4 regions of the Enterococcus faecium genome follow, and region 4 is predicted to be linked to each of the others. Evidence: predicted binding sites of a transcription regulator. Region 4 holds the regulator's gene; each other region holds the start of a gene.
What was found. The regulator NrdR, encoded in region 4, represses ribonucleotide reductase genes. The targets are predictions, from matches to a motif close to ACACNATATATNGTGT.
Positions count from the first base shown of each region.

Region 1 (4,643 bases), 890 kb from region 4:
TCGCGCAACTGGTGGTTTCGCACCAGGGGCAACTAACACAAGATCCAAGTTTGCTTGTTCTGCAATATTCAATGCTTCTGCTTTTGTCTTAACTCCTAATTGCTCACCATCTGAACCGATCAATCGTAACTCTCGTGCACGAATGCCGTCGTTAACCATCATATCCTTTGCTATGGTCATTCACCTCCAAATATTATGAGAGAAAGAAAAGCTTACCGAATAAACGGCAATAAAAAAACGAGTTCTCTTACAGAACCCGCGCGTACTTCACCTAATAGAACCAGTGAAAACTATCTAGCCCAGTGACATTATCAACTAAGGCGAGAAGCGGGTGCTTCTGCTTTTATTTCTCAACCATCATAGTATAGCAAAAACTAATCTTTTTGTCAATGTTTTTCATACAGTTTGTCTTCCTTTTCTGAAAATGATTAGATTAGCAGACTTTCTAGCAGTGATTCCCGCTTCTTTGCTATACTAAAGAAAAACGAGGTGAACCCACATGAAAAAAATCGAACCTATTCCACCTTCTCTTCCTCTTCTTACAAAGGGAGAGTTTTATTTAGAAGATGAGGAGATCTTCTCTGGTCTTCTGATCAACGGGGGTGACCAAAGCTATCTCGATGCCAAAAATATGGTATTAAGAGAGAGTCATATCCAAAAACTTACGATGCAAAAAACAGTTTTACGTCATTTTGAATGCAGTAATGTCATTTTTGAAAAATGTGATTTTTCCAATCTGGAGTGGATTGGTGGCAGTTTCCACCAAGTCGTGTTTCATCAATGTAAATTAACAGGTACGAATTTTGCCGAAAGTTATCTTCGAGACTGTACTTTCACTGATTGTATTGCTTCGATGGCTTCCTTTAGTAGTACAAACTTGAAAGCTGTCTCCTTCGATCATTGTCAATTAGAAGACAGCGAATTTTATGAGGTCACTTGGAAAAACCTTTTTTTGTCTGACAATCAGTTGACCGGTTCGAACTGGTTTCGAACTTCTCTGAAGGGATTAGACTTTACGACTAATTTCTTCACAGCAATCGCTTTATCTCAAGATTCTTTGGCGGGACTAATCGTCAACCAAGAGCAAGCACTTGTGATCGCCCAAGCCCTTGGTTTGCAGATCAAAGACTAGATCAACGAATCCGCCGCCACAGTGCAATAAGCATCCAAATAGATAAGACCAAACTGATGATCAAGGCGATTCCCCATCCGAAAACGGAATGGGTAAAGGGTAACTGGAGATTCATTCCGAAGAATCCTGTCACAATAGTTGGAACGGTCAAGATCAGCGACCAGACCGTCAAAAATTTCATCGTGTCATTCAAGTTGTTATTCAGCAAATTATTATAAGTGCCAGAGAGCTGGTCTAAAATCTGCGAAGCTAAGTTCGTCATTTCAACTGCTTGTCGTGCTTCGATCAGCGCATCGTCCAACTCTTCTTTTTCCTTTTCTGACAACTTGCGATAAATAGCCAATGCCTTGATTTGTTCTAAAAGTACTACATTTTGTTTTGTTCCTGTAACTAAGTAAACCAAACCGATCTCTAAATCTGAAAGTTGCAGCAGATTCTTGTTCGTTGTTTTTTCTCTTAATTTCAGATTAAGCCGCTGACGTTCACTATTCACTTCCTCGATTAAAGGAAAAAAGGAATCAGAAATCAAAAACAATGTACGAAACAATAAACTGTATACACTCATGTCTGGCATTCGTTCCAAAAGCGATCGAATTAGTCGAATCACGTACTCGGTATTCGGCGTGGTAAATGTAAACAAACCGTCTTCTTTTAAAATAAAAGCGATAGGACTAGTTTCATAATGATTATCGACTTTTTGCTGGTGCGGAACATTTGATACAAGCAGTAACGCTTCATCAAAAGAATCGTACTCTACGCGCGCCCGTTCATTTTTATCTAGAGAATAAGTCAGCATCTCGTCACTAATGCCATATTCTTCTTTTAAGTTTTTAACAGCTAGCACATCGTTTTGCTGTACATTGATCCAAAAATTACGGTCTTGATTAAAATAGTGTTTTTCCCGCATACTCTATCCTCCTGACATTTGTTTCCAGTATAAAGAAAAAAGTCGCTCAAATAAAGGTTTACCCTTTATTTGAGCAACTGTAAATCAAATGGCTACTTTGGTTTGGCGAATCTCTGCTAATTTTTCTTCGATCATTTTCAAGACTTCTTCTTTTGCTTGAGGATCTTCCACAAAATTATAGCGGTCTCCATCGATTTGGATTTTTGGACTTTCTTTGTATTCTTCATACCATTGATCGTAACGTCTGTTCAATTCTTTGTAATAATCGTATAGACTTGGATCAAAGGACAATTGTTCATACGAACGACCACGTTTTTCGATACGCTCCAACATCGTATCAAAAGATACACGAATATGAACTAATAAATCCGGATGTTTTTTATGGGCAGCATAGGGAAGTTCTTCCATCATGTTTTCCAGCAGTTCATCATACACACGAACTTCTGTTTCTGTTGCTCTTCCTAGATCTGCATTTAGATGGAAAAGCAGTGAATCTTCATAAATCGAACGGTCCAATACATTATTGTCATCTTTCATTGCTTGTTTGATGCTTGCAAAACGTTTATTCAAAAAATAAATTTGCAGCAAAAAAGCATACTGTTCAGGGTTTGCATAAAATAAGGGCAAGACTTCATTATCATCAATCGATTCATAAAATGCCTGACTATCAAAGTGTTCAGCCATCATTTCTGTTAAACTTGATTTTCCGGCACCAATTGTACCTGCTAAAACGATCACGCTCATTTACCTCCAGCTCACTTCATCACTAAATATTGTGTTTAACTCCAACCTTTTTAAATATACCCCCAATATCTAGTAGTGTCAATTGTATTTTTTTCTAGTCAAAGAAGAAAAAAAGTCAAAAAATTCTTAAGAAAAAAGTGTTTTTTCTTTAGAAAACGTATTCTTAGTTTTACTTCTGAGATGGTTTTAGTAAAATAAAGGAGGAATGTTTTTTGAGACCCTTAGTGGACAAAAAAATTCGTGAAGCAGCGCAACTCGTTTTGGGCGCTTTATTTTTTGCTTAAAAATCACTTTTACGTGAGAAGGAGTTAGATTATGGCAAACTATGGCCAAGGAGAATCAAGCGGAAAGATCATATTGATGGGCGAGCACGCGGTTGTTTATGGAGAACCAGCGATTGCCTTTCCTTTCTATGCAACAAAAGTCACCGCATTCCTTGAAGAGCTGGATGCAATGGACGATCAACTGGTTTCTTCCTACTATTCAGGAAATTTAGCCGAAGCTCCTCATGCATTAAAAAATATCAAAAAATTATTCATTCACTTAAAAAAACAGCATGACATCCAAAAAAACTTGCAACTGACCATTGAAAGCACGATTCCTGCTGAACGTGGAATGGGATCAAGCGCTGCAGTCGCCACAGCAGTCACTCGTGCTTTTTATGATTACTTAGCATTTCCTTTGTCTCGTGAAATACTATTAGAAAATGTCCAGCTTTCGGAAAAAATCGCCCACGGTAATCCTAGTGGAATCGATGCAGCCGCTACTAGCAGCTTGCAGCCGATTTATTTTACAAAAGGGCATCCTTTCGACTACTTTTCTTTGAACATCGATGCTTTTTTGATTGTCGCTGATACAGGAATCAAAGGACAAACAAGAGAAGCCGTCAAAGATGTCGCTCACCTCTTTGAAACCCAGCCTCATGAAACTGGACAAATGATCCAAAAATTAGGATACTTGACGAAGCAAGCAAAACAAGCAATCATTGAAAATTCACCAGAAACGTTGGCACAGACAATGGATGAATCACAATCACTTCTGGAAAAGCTGACAATCAGCAATGATTTTCTTAATCTATTGATCCAAACAGCAAAAGATACCGGGGCATTGGGTGCCAAATTAACTGGCGGTGGACGCGGTGGCTGTATGATTGCATTAGCACAAACAAAAACAAAAGCCCAAGAAATCAGTCAAGCACTTGAAGATGCGGGTGCTGCTGAAACTTGGATACAAGGATTAGGAGTACATACCTATGTTTAAAGGCAAAGCACGCGCATATACCAACATTGCTCTAATCAAATATTGGGGTAAGAAAAATGAAGAACTCATCCTTCCAATGAACAACAGCCTTTCGTTAACATTGGATGCATTTTATACAGAGACAGAAGTCATCTTTTCTGATAGCTATATGGTAGATGAATTTTATCTAGATGGCACCTTGCAAGACGAAAAAGCAACAAAAAAAGTCAGTCAGTTTCTTGACCTTTTTCGTAAAGAAGCCGGCCTCTCACTAAAAGCTTCAGTAATCAGTCAGAATTTCGTTCCTACCGCAGCTGGATTAGCCTCCTCTGCCAGCGGGCTAGCTGCTTTAGCAGGCGCTTGCAATACTGCTCTTAAGCTTGGATTAGATGATCTCTCTCTTTCAAGATTTGCTCGACGCGGGTCTGGTTCAGCTTGCCGAAGTATTTTCGGTGGTTTCGTCGAATGGGAAAAAGGCCATGACGACTTAAGTTCTTACGCTAAGCCAGTCCCTTCCGATTCTTTCGAAGACGATTTAGCAATGGTTTTCGTTTTGATCAACGACCAGAAAAAAGAAGTGTCCAGCAGAAATGGGATGCGTCGGACAGTCGAAACATCCAG
Region 1 covers NZ_CP118955.1:224,570-229,212, reverse strand. The annotation lists gene infC (translation initiation factor IF-3) at 1-180, opposite strand, end outside; ribosomal protein L20 leader region at 224-349, opposite strand; gene PYW34_RS01125 (pentapeptide repeat-containing protein) at 500-1,132, shown strand; gene PYW34_RS01120 (magnesium transporter CorA family protein) at 1,134-2,039, opposite strand; gene PYW34_RS01115 (deoxynucleoside kinase) at 2,124-2,783, opposite strand; gene mvk (mevalonate kinase) at 3,099-4,043, shown strand; gene mvaD (diphosphomevalonate decarboxylase) at 4,036-4,643, shown strand, end outside.
Region 1: a site for NrdR is predicted at 2,803-2,818, ahead of PYW34_RS01115 (deoxynucleoside kinase). Genes of this name have one in related genera too.

Region 2 (4,643 bases), 1.0 Mb from region 4:
ACTCCACATCCTGTAGCAATCAGCATAGGAATGAAGGATTTTCCTGAAAGACCGAATTTCCTGAAAAGTCGATCCATGACAAAAGCGATCCTCGCCATATATCCGCAGTCTTCCAGAAAGCTCAAGCATAAAAACAATATAATCAATTGCGGTAGAAATCCTAACACTGCTCCCACGCCTGCGATGATGCCGTTCAAGATCAGCTCCTGCATCCATCCCGCTACTTGCCATTCAGCTAACAATCTGCCAACATGTTCTGGTAACCATGTACCAAACAATGTGTCATTGATCCAATCTGTCCCCATTGTTCCTACTGTTTGAATAGCCAGATAATAGATCAGCCACATCACAAATGCGAAGATCGGCAAGGCTAACCAACGATTCGTTGCAATCTGATCGATTTTGTCACTCATCGATAATTGGAAAGAATCATTTGACACAACACAGAGTGTACATAGTTGGGTAATAAATTCATAACGTTCATTGACCAGAATCGTCTCACTATCGTCGTCCAATAGTTTCTCTGTTAACTGGATCAGTTGCTCGATCTCTTTTTGCTGAGAAACTGCTATCTCGTAATCCTCTCTTACCTTCTGATCTCGTTCAAAATATTTCATTGCATACCAGCGTTTCTTGCCGCTTTGTTCTCCTAGTACATCTTCAATTTCATGTAAAGCTGCTTCTAAACGTGGATCATATGTACAGGGAACAGGAATAGAAGGCCGCTTTTTTGCAGACTCCTGAATCTTTTCGATTAGTTTTTCGATTCCTTGCTTTTTCAATACGCTGATTGGTAAAACTGGTACACCAAGACCATAGGAAAGCTTTTCTAGATTGATTTTTTTTCCTTCTTTTTTGATGACATCCATCATATTCAGACCAATGATCATAGGAATGTCTAAATCCAATAACTGCGTAGTTAAATAAAGATTTCGTTCTAAATTGGTAGCATCAATAATGTTGATGATCAGTTCAGGCTGTTCCTGAACCAAATAATCTCTTGCAATCACTTCTTCTGGTGTATAAGGAGACAAAGAATAGATGCCGGGTAGGTCCTGAATATGAATGTTCGGATTTTTTTTCAACGATCCTTCTTTTTTTTCTACTGTTACGCCCGGCCAATTCCCTACATATTGATTCGAACCAGTCAAGAGATTGAACAAGCTAGTTTTCCCGCTGTTTGGATTTCCGACTAACGCGATATTCATTCTTTTTCCTCCCTTTGTATCAAGATTAGTTCGGCCTCTGACTTTCGTAACGTCAGTTCATACCCTCGCACTGTCAGTTCGATTGGATCTCCCAGAGGGGCTAGTTTTCGGATAACTATTTTTACATTTCGCGTCAATCCCATATCCATTAACCGTCGCTTCACTGCGCCTTGTCCGTGGATTGCTACGACGATCCCAGTCTCTCCTGCTTTTAATTGATCAAGAGAAGTCCAGCTTTCAGAGGAAGCAGTCTTTTTATTGACAAAGATTTGACCTAGTATTTCCCGACTTACTGCCACTCGATGACTTTTTACCAGTAAAATGGCATTGTTGCCTGATAAATTGACGACGACGATTTTACTTCCGGCAACGATCCCGATATTTTGCAAATGGCGTTTTGTTTTTTCTTCTGTTTCGATTCGTTCGACTTGATAAACGAAATTCTGCTTTGCCTGCGCTAAGGTCTGCATATTGATTCCTCTCTTGTGAAATAAATCATGTATTAAAATCATTCATTATATGTTCTAATTTTCTTACGTGTTACGCAAATAAATGAGAATCATTCTCACATAGAATACTCTCGGTAATTGAGAATGTCAATTATACTTGTGATATTATGAGCGAATCTTTAGTATTGATAGATAAAAATGAGAAAAAAATATTTCTTCATAGTTTTCCACAATTTTTTCTCTATTAAATTTGCTATTTTCCCACACGATACTTGTTTTCAGCTCTTTTTTCAAAAACACAAAACTTAGTATTCCACAGTTTCCACAACACAATATGTAGTGTTTGTTGTTTGACTTTTTTACTAAGAGTTTTATACTATCTATTATAGATAATAAGAATGTGTTAGAGGAGGCACTCACCATGAACGTAAAAATCTTTTCTAAAAATAATTGTATGCAATGTAAGATGGTCAAACGGTTTTTAACAGAAAATCAAATTGCTTTTGAAGAAGTCAATATCGATGAACAGCCTGAAGCAGTAGACTGGTTGAAAGCACAAGGATTCCAAAGTGTTCCTGTCATTACTTCTGATGCAGAAACAGTTATCGGATTCCGTCCTGATCAGTTGCGTAAACTTGCCAGCTAACATGACTAAAAGAATCAAAACGTGATACATGGATTTGAAGGGCTTGAGACAGCACCAGTTTTTGTCGCAAACTTCCAAATCCTTTTTTAAAGCTTAAAAACAATGCAATGATTTGCAATCAAGCATCATCAAATACGAAATGAAGGTTGGGCGTACGTATGAGTCTTAAAAATTTACAAGATGTCAGTTATTTCAAGCTGAATAATGAAATCAATCGGCCAGTCAATGGTCAAATCCCTTTGAATAAGGATAAAGAAGCTTTAGTTGCCTTTTTTGAGGAAAATGTCAAACCAAATACGATGACTTTTCTATCTATTATGGAAAAAATCAATTACTTGATCGATCAAGAATATATAGAAGCAGAATTCATTCAATTGTATTCACCATCATTTATTGAAAAGCTATATCAATTTTTGGACGAGCAACATTTTTCTTTCAAATCTTTTATGGCTGCTTACAAATTTTATTCTCAATATGCGTTGAAAACCAACGACGGTTCCGCTTATCTGGAAACTTATGAAGATCGAGTAGCCTTCAATGCGCTTTACTTTGCGAACGGGGATGAAGAATTAGCACTTGCTCTTGCAGACGAAATGATCCATCAACGATATCAGCCAGCTACACCTTCTTTCTTGAATGCTGGACGTAAACGTCGGGGCGAATTGGTGTCTTGTTTCTTGACTCAAGTCACTGACGATATGAACTCTATCGGGCGCTCAATCAACTCTGCTTTGCAATTGTCCCGTATTGGTGGCGGCGTAGGGATTACTTTATCAAATCTTCGTGAAGCCGGCGCTCCTATCAAAGGATATGAGGGTGCTGCAAGTGGTGTCGTTCCAGTCATGAAATTATTCGAAGATAGTTTCAGCTATTCTAATCAATTAGGTCAGCGTCAAGGAGCTGGCGTGGTTTATTTGAACGTTTTCCATCCAGACATTATTGCTTTCCTTTCAGCAAAAAAAGAAAATGCAGATGAAAAGATTCGCGTAAAAACTCTTTCTCTTGGCGTGATCGTACCTGATAAATTTTATGAATTGACACGTAAAAACGAAGATATGTATTTATTTAGTCCATATAGTGTCGAAAAAGAATATGGTGTCCCATTCTCTTATGTAAATATTACAGCTGAGTATGATCATCTAGTTGCAAATCCAAACATTCGCAAACAAAAAATCAAAGCGCGTGATCTTGAAAATGAAATCTCAAAATTACAACAAGAATCTGGCTATCCTTACGTAATCAATATTGATACAGCGAACCGCGAGAATCCAATCGATGGCAAGATCATCATGAGTAATTTATGTTCAGAGATTTTACAAGTTCAAACGCCTTCTGTGATTAACGGCAAACAGGAATATGAAGTATTAGGAACGGATATCTCATGTAACTTAGGCTCGACAAATATCGTGAATTTGATGCAAAGCCCTAACTTTGGTCAATCTGTGCGTACGATGACTCGTGCATTGACATTTATTACAGATGCATCTGATATCGATGTCGTACCACCGATCCAAAACGGAAATAAGCTGAATCATACGATTGGATTAGGTGCCATGGGCTTACACACTTATCTTGCAAAAGAACAAATGGAATATGGCTCAGAGGATTCATTAGACTTTACAAATATTTACTTCATGCTGTTGAATTATTGGACACTTGTTGAAAGCAACAATATCGCTCGTGAAAGAAAACAAGTTTTCCATAATTTTGAAAAATCAGCTTATGCTGACGGCACTTATTTCGAAAAATACGTAACTGGAGAATTCCAGCCAAAATCAGAAAAAGTCAAAGCATTGTTTGAAGGCATTTTTATCCCAACTGCTGAAGATTGGAATGCTTTGAAACAAGCAGTAATGAAAGATGGACTGTATCATCAAAATCGCTTGGCAGTAGCACCAAATGGCTCAATTTCATATATCAACGATACGAGTGCAAGTATTCATCCTATCACTCGCATGATCGAAGAACGCCAAGAGAAGAAAATCGGTAAAATTTATTACCCAGCGCCTTATCTATCCAATGAGACGATTCCGTATTACACTTCTGCTTATGATATGGACATGCGTAAAGTAATCGATGTTTATGCAACGGCACAACAACACGTCGATCAAGGCATGAGTTTGACTTTATTCATGCGTTCTGAAATCCCAGAAGGCATTTATGAATGGAAGACAACAACGAAGCAAACGACACGTGATTTGAATATTTTAAGACATTACGCTTTCCACAAAGGAATCAAATCCATTTATTACGTACGTACCTTTACTGATGATGCAGAAGAAATCGGAAGCAATCAATGTGAAAGCTGCGTGATCTAATATCATAGATAGATTCGCTTAT
Region 2 covers NZ_CP118955.1:2,149,794-2,154,436, forward strand. The annotation lists gene feoB (ferrous iron transport protein B) at 1-1,208, opposite strand, end outside; gene PYW34_RS10490 (FeoA family protein) at 1,205-1,678, opposite strand; gene nrdH (glutaredoxin-like protein NrdH) at 2,079-2,303, shown strand; gene nrdE (class 1b ribonucleoside-diphosphate reductase subunit alpha) at 2,462-4,621, shown strand.
Region 2: a site for NrdR is predicted at 1,985-2,000, ahead of nrdH (glutaredoxin-like protein NrdH). Genes of this name have one in related genera too.

Region 3 (4,643 bases), 490 kb from region 4:
CCGGAAAGATCCTAAAACTAGGCATCAACCACTTTGCCGATCACCTGCATGTCTCTCCGACAGTGGCAGCTTCGATCCATCAGGGAATGACAAAAGTTGATCTGGCCTTAGACGAATTATTATGGCTTAAGCAGAAGAATATCGATTTTCCTGAAGGACTATGGCAAAAATACTGTTTTGTCTTGTACCAAAATCGTCGGATGAAACAGCCATATTTACCGGATATAAAATTAGCTCAGCGGCTCGCAGAATTTCGCCAAGTAGAAATGCCGATTTACATAGCGGATTATCAAGCATTGGAAAATGAAATCAAGAAAATAAGTGAACACATCAATGGGCAGTCAAAAAAGCGACAGATAAAAAAAGAACTATTTGACGACTTTGCAGAAGAATTAGTAAAGGATGTAGAAGAATTCTTGATCAACTATCGCGCATTTTTACGTAAAGATTGGCAATCCATCGTATATGAAGAAGTGCCAGTACATCCTAATGCTTATTTTGAAACATTTATTTCCGTGTTGAGAAAGACAAAACGTCAACGAACACCAGAAGTCACTGCTCAGATGGAATATTTTGCGAAAAACCAACGATTCATCCAACCAAAAATCTATCTATTTATTTGGAAGCAATATTGTCGCTATGGTTTTACAGAAGGGTTCTTCGACAGCATTCCTCGGATAGTCAGAAATGGTTTTTTAAAAGTATTGCGTAAAGAACGAGAAGCTATACAATCTGCTGATAAGAAAGACCGTACAGTCTCAAAAGAAAAATGGCAACTAGTAGTGAAAGATATCCAATCTGGAAATGTGCAAGAGACAATCGACAAATGGAAAGGAAAACATTATCGTTTTACTGAAGCTCAGAAACAAGCGTTGGAATATTATCAGAAGTTAGAAGAATCACTGCGTTTCAATGATGAGGCAAGAAAGTATCTGAAGGAATTACTATAAAAAATAGAGGCTGGGACAGAAGAGTTTAACTCCAAGAAATAAGAAGAAATTCACGAAAATTGCTTTTCAAATTTTTGTGAATTTCAGCTTATTTCCGAAGGAGTTGCTTCTGATTCCGCCGTTTATACGTGTTTAGAGCGTGAGACAAAAGTGTTCTTTACTTTTGTCCCACGCTCAGTTTTTTTATGCGTGTTGTTGTGCGTTGTAGTATTCTTCTTCCATTTTTTGCATACGTTCACGTTCTTTTTGGTTATACCAAGGTGAAACGGTAAATGCAAGGACATCATTCAGCAAGTAAACAGAGCTGTTCACGAACATCGCCAAACTTGCAGATCCATGCGTAAATGAAATATACCAAAGGACCATTTGAGCAAGCCCTGAAGCTAACCACCAGTAATATTGGTTGTTGTAACGCAAGAAACTGATGATACCAGCAGTCAAGCTAATAGAAAAAGCAATGGCATCTACCCACGGCCGAGGATCATCTGTATAACGACCAATCAGGAATCCTGAAACAAGATAGACAAGGAAAGTACTGATGATTGCGATAAACCAGCTTTTTCCAGTGAATTTTCGGATTTTTGAAGCCATATTATGATTCCATTCTTTACTTAACAATACGGGGATATCCAATGTGATCATATAAGCAATCTGTTCACCGATACTTAAATAGTTCTTTGCTGAAAACCCAACGATAATAAAACAAATCGCAGACAAAATACCTAAAATACCGTTGACTGATTTTGCCGCATTGATGGATAAAATACACAATACACCAAGCGTGGTACCGATAAATGTAATAACGGACAGCCAAGTGATGGGACTATTGACAAGAGTCATGACCTGGCAGCCAAGACTGAAAAAGAAAAGATAATAATTTTGTTGCGGCCAGCCTTTTAGCTGATGAGCTAAAAACTGAAAATATGACTTCATGTATGAGGACTCCTTAAGACACTAAATGTAGTGTGTTCTGTATTTACTAACACAATCTATTGTATGCTTTTCTTGAAAAAAAACTAGTCTTTCAATTATAAATAATTTGTGTTATGATAATTTTCTGTTTGTTTTCTTGAAAATATAATTTCTTACTTTCATTTATTATATTGGGAACAGGAAGAGTGTCTTGGAGGACCTACTTTCTGTTTTTTTTTCCTTTTTTCTTATAAAAAGGAAAAACAGCTATTTTTTTCAATCTGACACATTTACAATGGAACTGGAGATTAATATAGATCCGAGCTTAAACGAAGAATAGGAGTGCTCATATGAACCTTACAACGATCCATCATATAGCCATCATTGTTTCAGATTATCAGAAATCACGTGATTTTTATGTTAATAAATTAGGATTTGAAGTAATCAGAGAAAATTACCGCAAAGAACGAGATGACTATAAATTAGATCTGAAACTAGGAAGTGCTGAATTGGAGATTTTTGGAATTGCTAATGCGCCACAACGACCAAACTATCCAGAAGCTTGTGGCTTGCGTCATCTTGCTTTCAAAGTAGACGATATTGAAGAAACAATTGCAGAATTGCAGTCCTTAGGGATCGAATCAGAACCGATTAGAGAAGATACCTTTACAGGAAAAAAAATGACGTTTTTCTTTGATCCAGACGGATTGCCATTAGAACTGCACGAATAAAGATAACAAAATTGTCACTTTTTTTTCGTTTCATTCGATTTTTCATTCGTTCATTTCTTGATATTCTTTAAAAAAAAGAAACAGGAGAATGAAGAATGAAAAAAATGATGTTTGGTGTTGCTGCCCTCATCGTAATAGGGATTACCGGTATGACGGGACTGCTCAATGCCGCTTTTCACATGGATGATATTAGTGACCAGGAATATCGGATCTCATTGAAAAAAGCAGCAGCAATCGTAAAAAACGAAACAAAAGAACATAACATATCTGCTATTCATTTTGCAGTTGAAAAAGATTTGGAGAATCCTACGAATGCAACATATGAATACCAGTTTTTTTGTGAAGGACAAGTCATAGCAGTCAATCCATCCACTGGGAAAACAACCGTACGAAATGACACGGAAAAGGCCGCAGAACATCTTTTTGATATAGAAAAAACGGAAGAATTCAAACAACCGCAAGCAGCGATGAAGGAAGCAGTCAGCTACTACGGGAAAAAAGCAAAAGTGAAAGAGTGGACACTTCTAGTCAAAGATGAACGTCCTTATTATAAAGTCCGATTAATAGATGGAGAACAGGACCGTCAGGTATGGATATCTGCATAGAAGAAGGATATTGCTTCTCTTTTTTACAATATAAGAGTAAGCTAAGAGAGTAAAGATGAAAGGAAGTTGAGATAACATGGAAAAAATGAAATGCCCTAATTGCGGAAAAAAATTTGCATACGAAGAAGTCAATAATGTAGTCGAACATAATGATAAAGAAATGCCAGTCGTCTGCCCTTATTGCCGAACTGAAGCGGCAAGAATCGTTACTCATGGTTATTTCATTACTGAAAAGATTGAAGATTTTTTAAAATAACGATTTTGCGATTTCTTTTTCTGCATGTTAGAATGGAGAAAAGGAGAGGAAACTATGATTCGTTTTGCGAGAAAAGAAGATGCTCCAGAAATCGCCCCATTGATCTTAGTGATTCTAAAAGATATGGAACTGCCATTTTTGAAGCAGACAGGGGAACAAAAGACTTTAGAGATTTTAGAAGAAGCAATCACTGATCCAAATTATCGTTACAGTTATTCACGAGGTATCGTAGAAGAAATAGACGGTAAAGTTGCAGGAGTTGCTTACGGTTATACAGATGAAGAAGAATCAATCATCGATCAGCCACTGGTACCTATCTTAGAGAAATATCAGCTAGATGCGTCTACACGTTTGTTCATTGATAAAGAAACGTTTCCCAACGAATGGTATTTGGACTCTATCAGTGTATCAGAAGATTTTAGAGGACAAGGCATCGGTTCGCGATTATTAGAAGCATTACCTAAATTGGCGAAGAAAGCTAATCGCTCCGTCATCGGTCTAAGTGTGGATGAAAAAAATCCAAAGGCTAAAAAATTATACGAACGCCATGACTTCAAAGTTGTCGGTCAGCGGATGATCAGTGGTCATCTTTATGATCATATGCAAAAGAATATCTAAAAAGATGTACCTGAAATGCGTATTTCCGCATTTCAGGTACATCTTTTTAACTTAAGTTAAGTCGGTAAGAAACAGGCTTATCGCGACTTTTGTCTTTACGGTAGAGCCAGTAATCTAAAACCGCAGCAATACAAATACAAACTGGAGCATCTTCATCATTTGAGACATCCAATACATAGTAATCTCCTGAAAAAAGTGTTGCTTTATCCATTTTCATGATTTGCTGATTGAAATGATGGATTTGATATTGATGATTATAGATATCACCTTGGACTGTCCAGTGAAGTCTACGAATATAATAAAAGTCACCGGGCCAATTGAATATTTTCTGCATGGTTCCCACCTTTTCGAACTCTTTATACAGCTCAAAACGCGTACCGAATGTCAGGCTTATCTGCTTGATGTGAGCAACGAGATCGCCATTCATGGCATAAAGAGACAATGCATCGCCCTTTGTTCCCCAGCGACCAACCATCAAAAACAGGGAATGTCCTTTTTCGTTTTTGACAATTGTCCGAGTTGCACGTCCAAGCTGCTTTTCCTGAATGAAAAATTCTGACATCTATATCCC
Region 3 covers NZ_CP118955.1:620,266-624,908, forward strand. The annotation lists gene PYW34_RS02870 (hypothetical protein) at 1-950, shown strand, start outside; gene pnuC (nicotinamide riboside transporter PnuC) at 1,134-1,883, opposite strand; gene PYW34_RS02880 (VOC family protein) at 2,213-2,593, shown strand; gene PYW34_RS02885 (hypothetical protein) at 2,689-3,198, shown strand; gene PYW34_RS02890 (hypothetical protein) at 3,275-3,454, shown strand; gene PYW34_RS02895 (GNAT family N-acetyltransferase) at 3,509-4,072, shown strand; gene PYW34_RS02900 (LURP-one-related/scramblase family protein) at 4,119-4,634, opposite strand.
Region 3: a site for NrdR is predicted at 1,902-1,917, ahead of pnuC (nicotinamide riboside transporter PnuC). Genes of this name have one in related genera too.

Region 4 (4,643 bases):
GTTTTCGTACTGCTTGTTTTTACTGTTTGACCCGCATCAATCGAATCAACAGAACCTGTGTTGCTATCTGCGCTACCGCAGCCTGCTAAAAGAAAAAATAGACCAACTACAGATATACTAGAAAAAATAGCCCTCATAAAAAATCCTCCGTTTAAGTTTCTGCATTACTTGTTGCGGTGATTGTCTCCGGTCATTTCTGTCCATATAATGATTCGCTGACCTGCTTTTACTACTAGGTCAAATGTCAGTTGGACTTGTCAACTGTTCAACCATTGCGTCGGTTGCGACCAGTCATTTCGATTTCTTTTGTCAAATAACGTATGCGTTCCATTATCCGTTTCGCTTTTAGCGGCTCTTCATCTCCACGTTGAGTGACGGACAAATGCTGTTCCAATTCATCCATTGTAAAATTCGATGAGAAGAAGGTTGGTAACTGTTCCTGCATCCGATATTGAAGGATAACACCGAATACTTCGTCTCGTATCCAACTACTCATCGCATCTGCACCAATATCATCGATCATCAAAATAGGTGAACGTTTCACTGCATCTAACTTTTCTGCCACTTGATCTTTTCCGATTGCCTGTTTCATCTCAACGGCAAATGTCGGAAAATGGACTAGCGTCGTGGTGAATCCAGCAATCGCTAATTCTCTCGCTGTTGCTCCTAATAAATATGTTTTTCCAATACCAAAACTTCCTACTAGATACAGTCCTTTATGATACCCTTTTGGATCAGCAGTATATTTCTCTACAAAATCTAGGGCTTCTAAGCTCGCATATCCTCGTCCATCTGTACGTTCAAAGTTTTCAAAAGAAGCCGATTGAATATCTTTTGGCATATCCATTGCTTTTACTCGGCTTCTGATTTCTTCTTGTCTTTGCCGTGCTAACAATGCTTCCGTTGGTACATAAGTGACATCCACATAATGAAAATTCAATGTCAGCTTCGGCTCATAGCCGGGAGCGATCATCGTTGGATCGTTTTTTTGATATTTACGCTTTTCTTGCACGAATTCATACAATTTGGCGTAACTTTTTTCAATATCCGCTTGTGTCAATTCTTCTTGGTGTGCGCTTAGAAAAGCTTGAACATCCGCATCATTTAAGACTTCAGCGATCATTTCAGCATACTTTTCTTGATAATTGCGTTTGCTGATGATCCTCTTCAATTCTTTGCCTACGTCTTCCACTAGATGTCACCCTCCTTTTTTGCCAGGTATTCTTTAAAACGGCGGTCAATCTCTGCTTTTTTCTCGCTGCTGATCTGTTTTTCATCTTTTGGCTGATTGACCCAATCAGGAAGCTTTTCCCGCCGAACATTTCGCTTGCCATTTGGATAATTTGTTTGCTTCTTTTGTTTTGATTGTTTTGCTTGATTGCTTATTTGCCGAATATGCTGAATTGCTTCTTCTGCTGTGGCGATTTTCTTTTGTGCCCATTCATTTGCCACTGTATTCACATAACTAGCATTTAAGCTAGCATTATTTTTGATCACCAATACATAATTCAACAAAACATTGATCACGCTACTGGAAAGACCTGATTGAGAAACAAGATCTTGCAGTAACCAGTTTTCTTGTTTAGAAACATATCCGCCTTTTTCTGACTTGATTGCTTCCAGATATTTCATCGGTGGAATGCTCTGTGCTTCTTTTATCAGCTGAAGCGCTGCGTTTGTCAAATGTTCGTTTGACGAGGGTTCATTACTGTTTTCAGAAACCGCAACTGTTTCTTTTGTTTGCTTCACCGGACGTCTCTGCATTGCCAAAATGGCTTTTTGCAGTTCTTTTTCAGATACTTTTTGTTCACTAAAGTCATAAGATTGACTGATCAGTTCGCCAAGTGTCAATTCATCGAAACCGTAAAGCTGATGATACATGTCGACTTGTTTGATGATTGGATCATCAAGACTTGCAATATGTTTTTTTGCCAGCCAATCATTCAAAAACTGCCAATCGAATGTCGAATCTGCTTCAAGTAATGCTACTGATTCAGATTCTTCAAAAGATTTATTCAGCGATTCGATGTTTTCTTGATTAGCAGCGTACACTGCTTCATTGAAGCGATAAACATCTAAAAATTTTTTTGTGATTTTTTGATATCCCTCTGCTGTATGCCTTTTAGGTTCAAACAATTGGGTAAGCTTCTGGAATCGTCGTTCACCAACTTTTTCCAGAAGAAGAAAAGCCAGAACAGAGTCTTTGAAAAATGCTTTAGGAATGAGTGGTTCTAACAGCTCATAAATAAAACGAGGTCCCAGATCACTATCTTCTTTAAAATAAACATCCAGTAAGCCGATTCCTTCTAGCTTTTTTCTTGCATCATAAAATTGCGGGATACCGCAGCCTAGACTACTAAGCAGATCTGCATGCATCCCTTCAGGACCTTTGCCAGATTCTTGAGAGATTTCTGATAACAGGGTGAAATAGATACTCAAGGCTTCTCCGCCGATTAGTGGCTGATAAAGATACAGCAAGGCGTTCTTGCTGTCTTCTCTCAGCGGAGCCGCTTTTCTTCCTTGGTAAATATTTTTTGGTTGAAGCTCTTTCCAAGCATTTTCCAAGGAAATGCCTCCTTTTTGTTTCTTAATTGTTTTCTTTATTATTCTCTTTATTATTTTCTTTTGCTTTATCCACGATATCTTGCAACTCTTTTAAGAAAACAGACATATCTTTGAACTGGCGATAAACACTTGCAAAACGAATATAAGCGATTTCGTCTAAATCAACTAAATCTTCCATCACATATTCACCAATTAGATTCGTCGATACTTCGTTTTCTCCGAGACTGCGTACGCGGTTTTCGACATGGTTGACGATTTGTTCCATTTGTTCCATAGCTACAGGTCTTTTTTCTGCTGAACGGATGAGTCCTCTTAAAATTTTATCGCGATTGAACTCTTCGCGTTCCCCGTTTTTCTTGATTACTAATAACGGAGCAGCTTCAATTCGTTCAAATGTAGTGAATCGGAACGAACAATTCTCACATTCGCGACGGCGACGGATCGCACGTCCATCATCTGCTTGACGGCTGTCGATTACTCGTGAATTATTATGTTGACATCTGGGACATCTCATTTTGTCTCACCTCTTGCATCGCATTTTATATAAAGGATGTGTCTTTCTTTACAACTAGTTGTATTATAACACGAAACAAATCACAAACGCGACTGTCCTACCCAAAAAACACGGATATAAGAACAATTTTTTCTACTTTCATGCGTAATTGTGTCCCCTGTCCTTACTAAATTTCAATTTTCCAATACTGATCACCTTGATTACTGAGAAATAACTTACACAAAAGCTGATTTAGTCATCTAGCACAAAAAACTTGAAGCAGATGAACACCTTCTCATCTGCTTCAAGTCACATCTCGATTTTTTACTATTTTATAACTTCTCTTCGATTCCTGTATAGTGTTTCATTCGCTGTTCCTCGATTTTTTGCTCATCGGGAATGTGGTCACTTTCTGGGAGCGGTGTTTTACTACGATCAGGTGTCGGATTTTTTCGTTCTTGAGTCAAATCTTGCCGCTTCGCTTCTTCTTCTGCCTGCTGGTCTTCTATTTCATCGATTCTTGCTTGGTACTGCTTTTCTTTTTCTTCTGCTGTTTCTGATTGCGTACGACCTTCATCGATTAGATTTTCTTTATTGAGCATCTCGCCGATTTTTTCTTTTGCGTTACCTACGACTTTATCCTTTTGATTTTTTAATGATCCCATCGCTATCCCTCACTTTCTATATACTCAGGATAGCAAAATTGACACAGATACTCAAAGAAAGCGATTAGCAAAAAGCCAATTTTCGATTTGTCCCACAAGTTTTTCTTTTGTTCCATTGTTGTCGAACAAAATATCCGCACGCTGCTTTTTTTCTTCGATTGGAAGTTGACTACTAATTCTCTGCTGCGCTTGTTCTAGCGTCAGTTGATTACGTTTCATCAAACGCTGAAGCTGAGTTTCTGGCGTAGTATAAACGACAGCTACTGCATCCATATAGTGGTCATAATGACCTTCGTAGAGCAATGGGATATCTACAATTACTAAAGGATGATTGGAACTTAGAGAGGCGATTTGATCTTTTATCGCTTTTCGGATAAACGGATCTAATAGCTGATCAAGTTTTTGCCGTTTTTCCTTTGATGGAAAAACAATCATCCCAAGTTTCCCTCGATCTAGTTGCCCATCAGGCTGCAATACCTCTTGGCCAAACACTGATACAATTTTCCTCAGAGCAAGCGTTCCAGGCTCAACAGTTTCTCTGGCAATCACATCGCCATCGATCAAAGGAAATCCATGAGACTGAAAGACTTTGGCTGCCGTACTTTTACCGGTAGCTATTCCACCCGTCAAACCTAAAACAAATCCTACTTTGCGATTTTTAGCCTTTGACAATTCGGACAATAGTGCGTCCCCCTTTGTGCCACTTTTGTTTTCACGATCGGCGTTCCACAACGTATACATGGTTTGCCAGTTTGCTGATAGACATGCAGTGCTACTTGAAATCCGCCTGATTCTCCTAATGCATTCAAATAACTGCGAATCGTGGTACCTCCGGCTTCTATTGCACGATCCAAAACATCAATGATCGATAGACGTAATTGTTCTACCTCTTTGGGGCGCAGTGTGTTCGCCGGTTGTTC
Region 4 covers NZ_CP118955.1:1,114,982-1,119,624, reverse strand. The annotation lists gene PYW34_RS05295 (hypothetical protein) at 1-137, opposite strand, end outside; gene dnaI (primosomal protein DnaI) at 266-1,192, opposite strand; gene PYW34_RS05285 (replication initiation and membrane attachment family protein) at 1,192-2,565, opposite strand; gene nrdR (transcriptional regulator NrdR) at 2,588-3,079, opposite strand; gene PYW34_RS05275 (hypothetical protein) at 3,391-3,723, opposite strand; gene coaE (dephospho-CoA kinase) at 3,775-4,404, opposite strand; gene mutM (DNA-formamidopyrimidine glycosylase) at 4,368-4,643, opposite strand, start outside.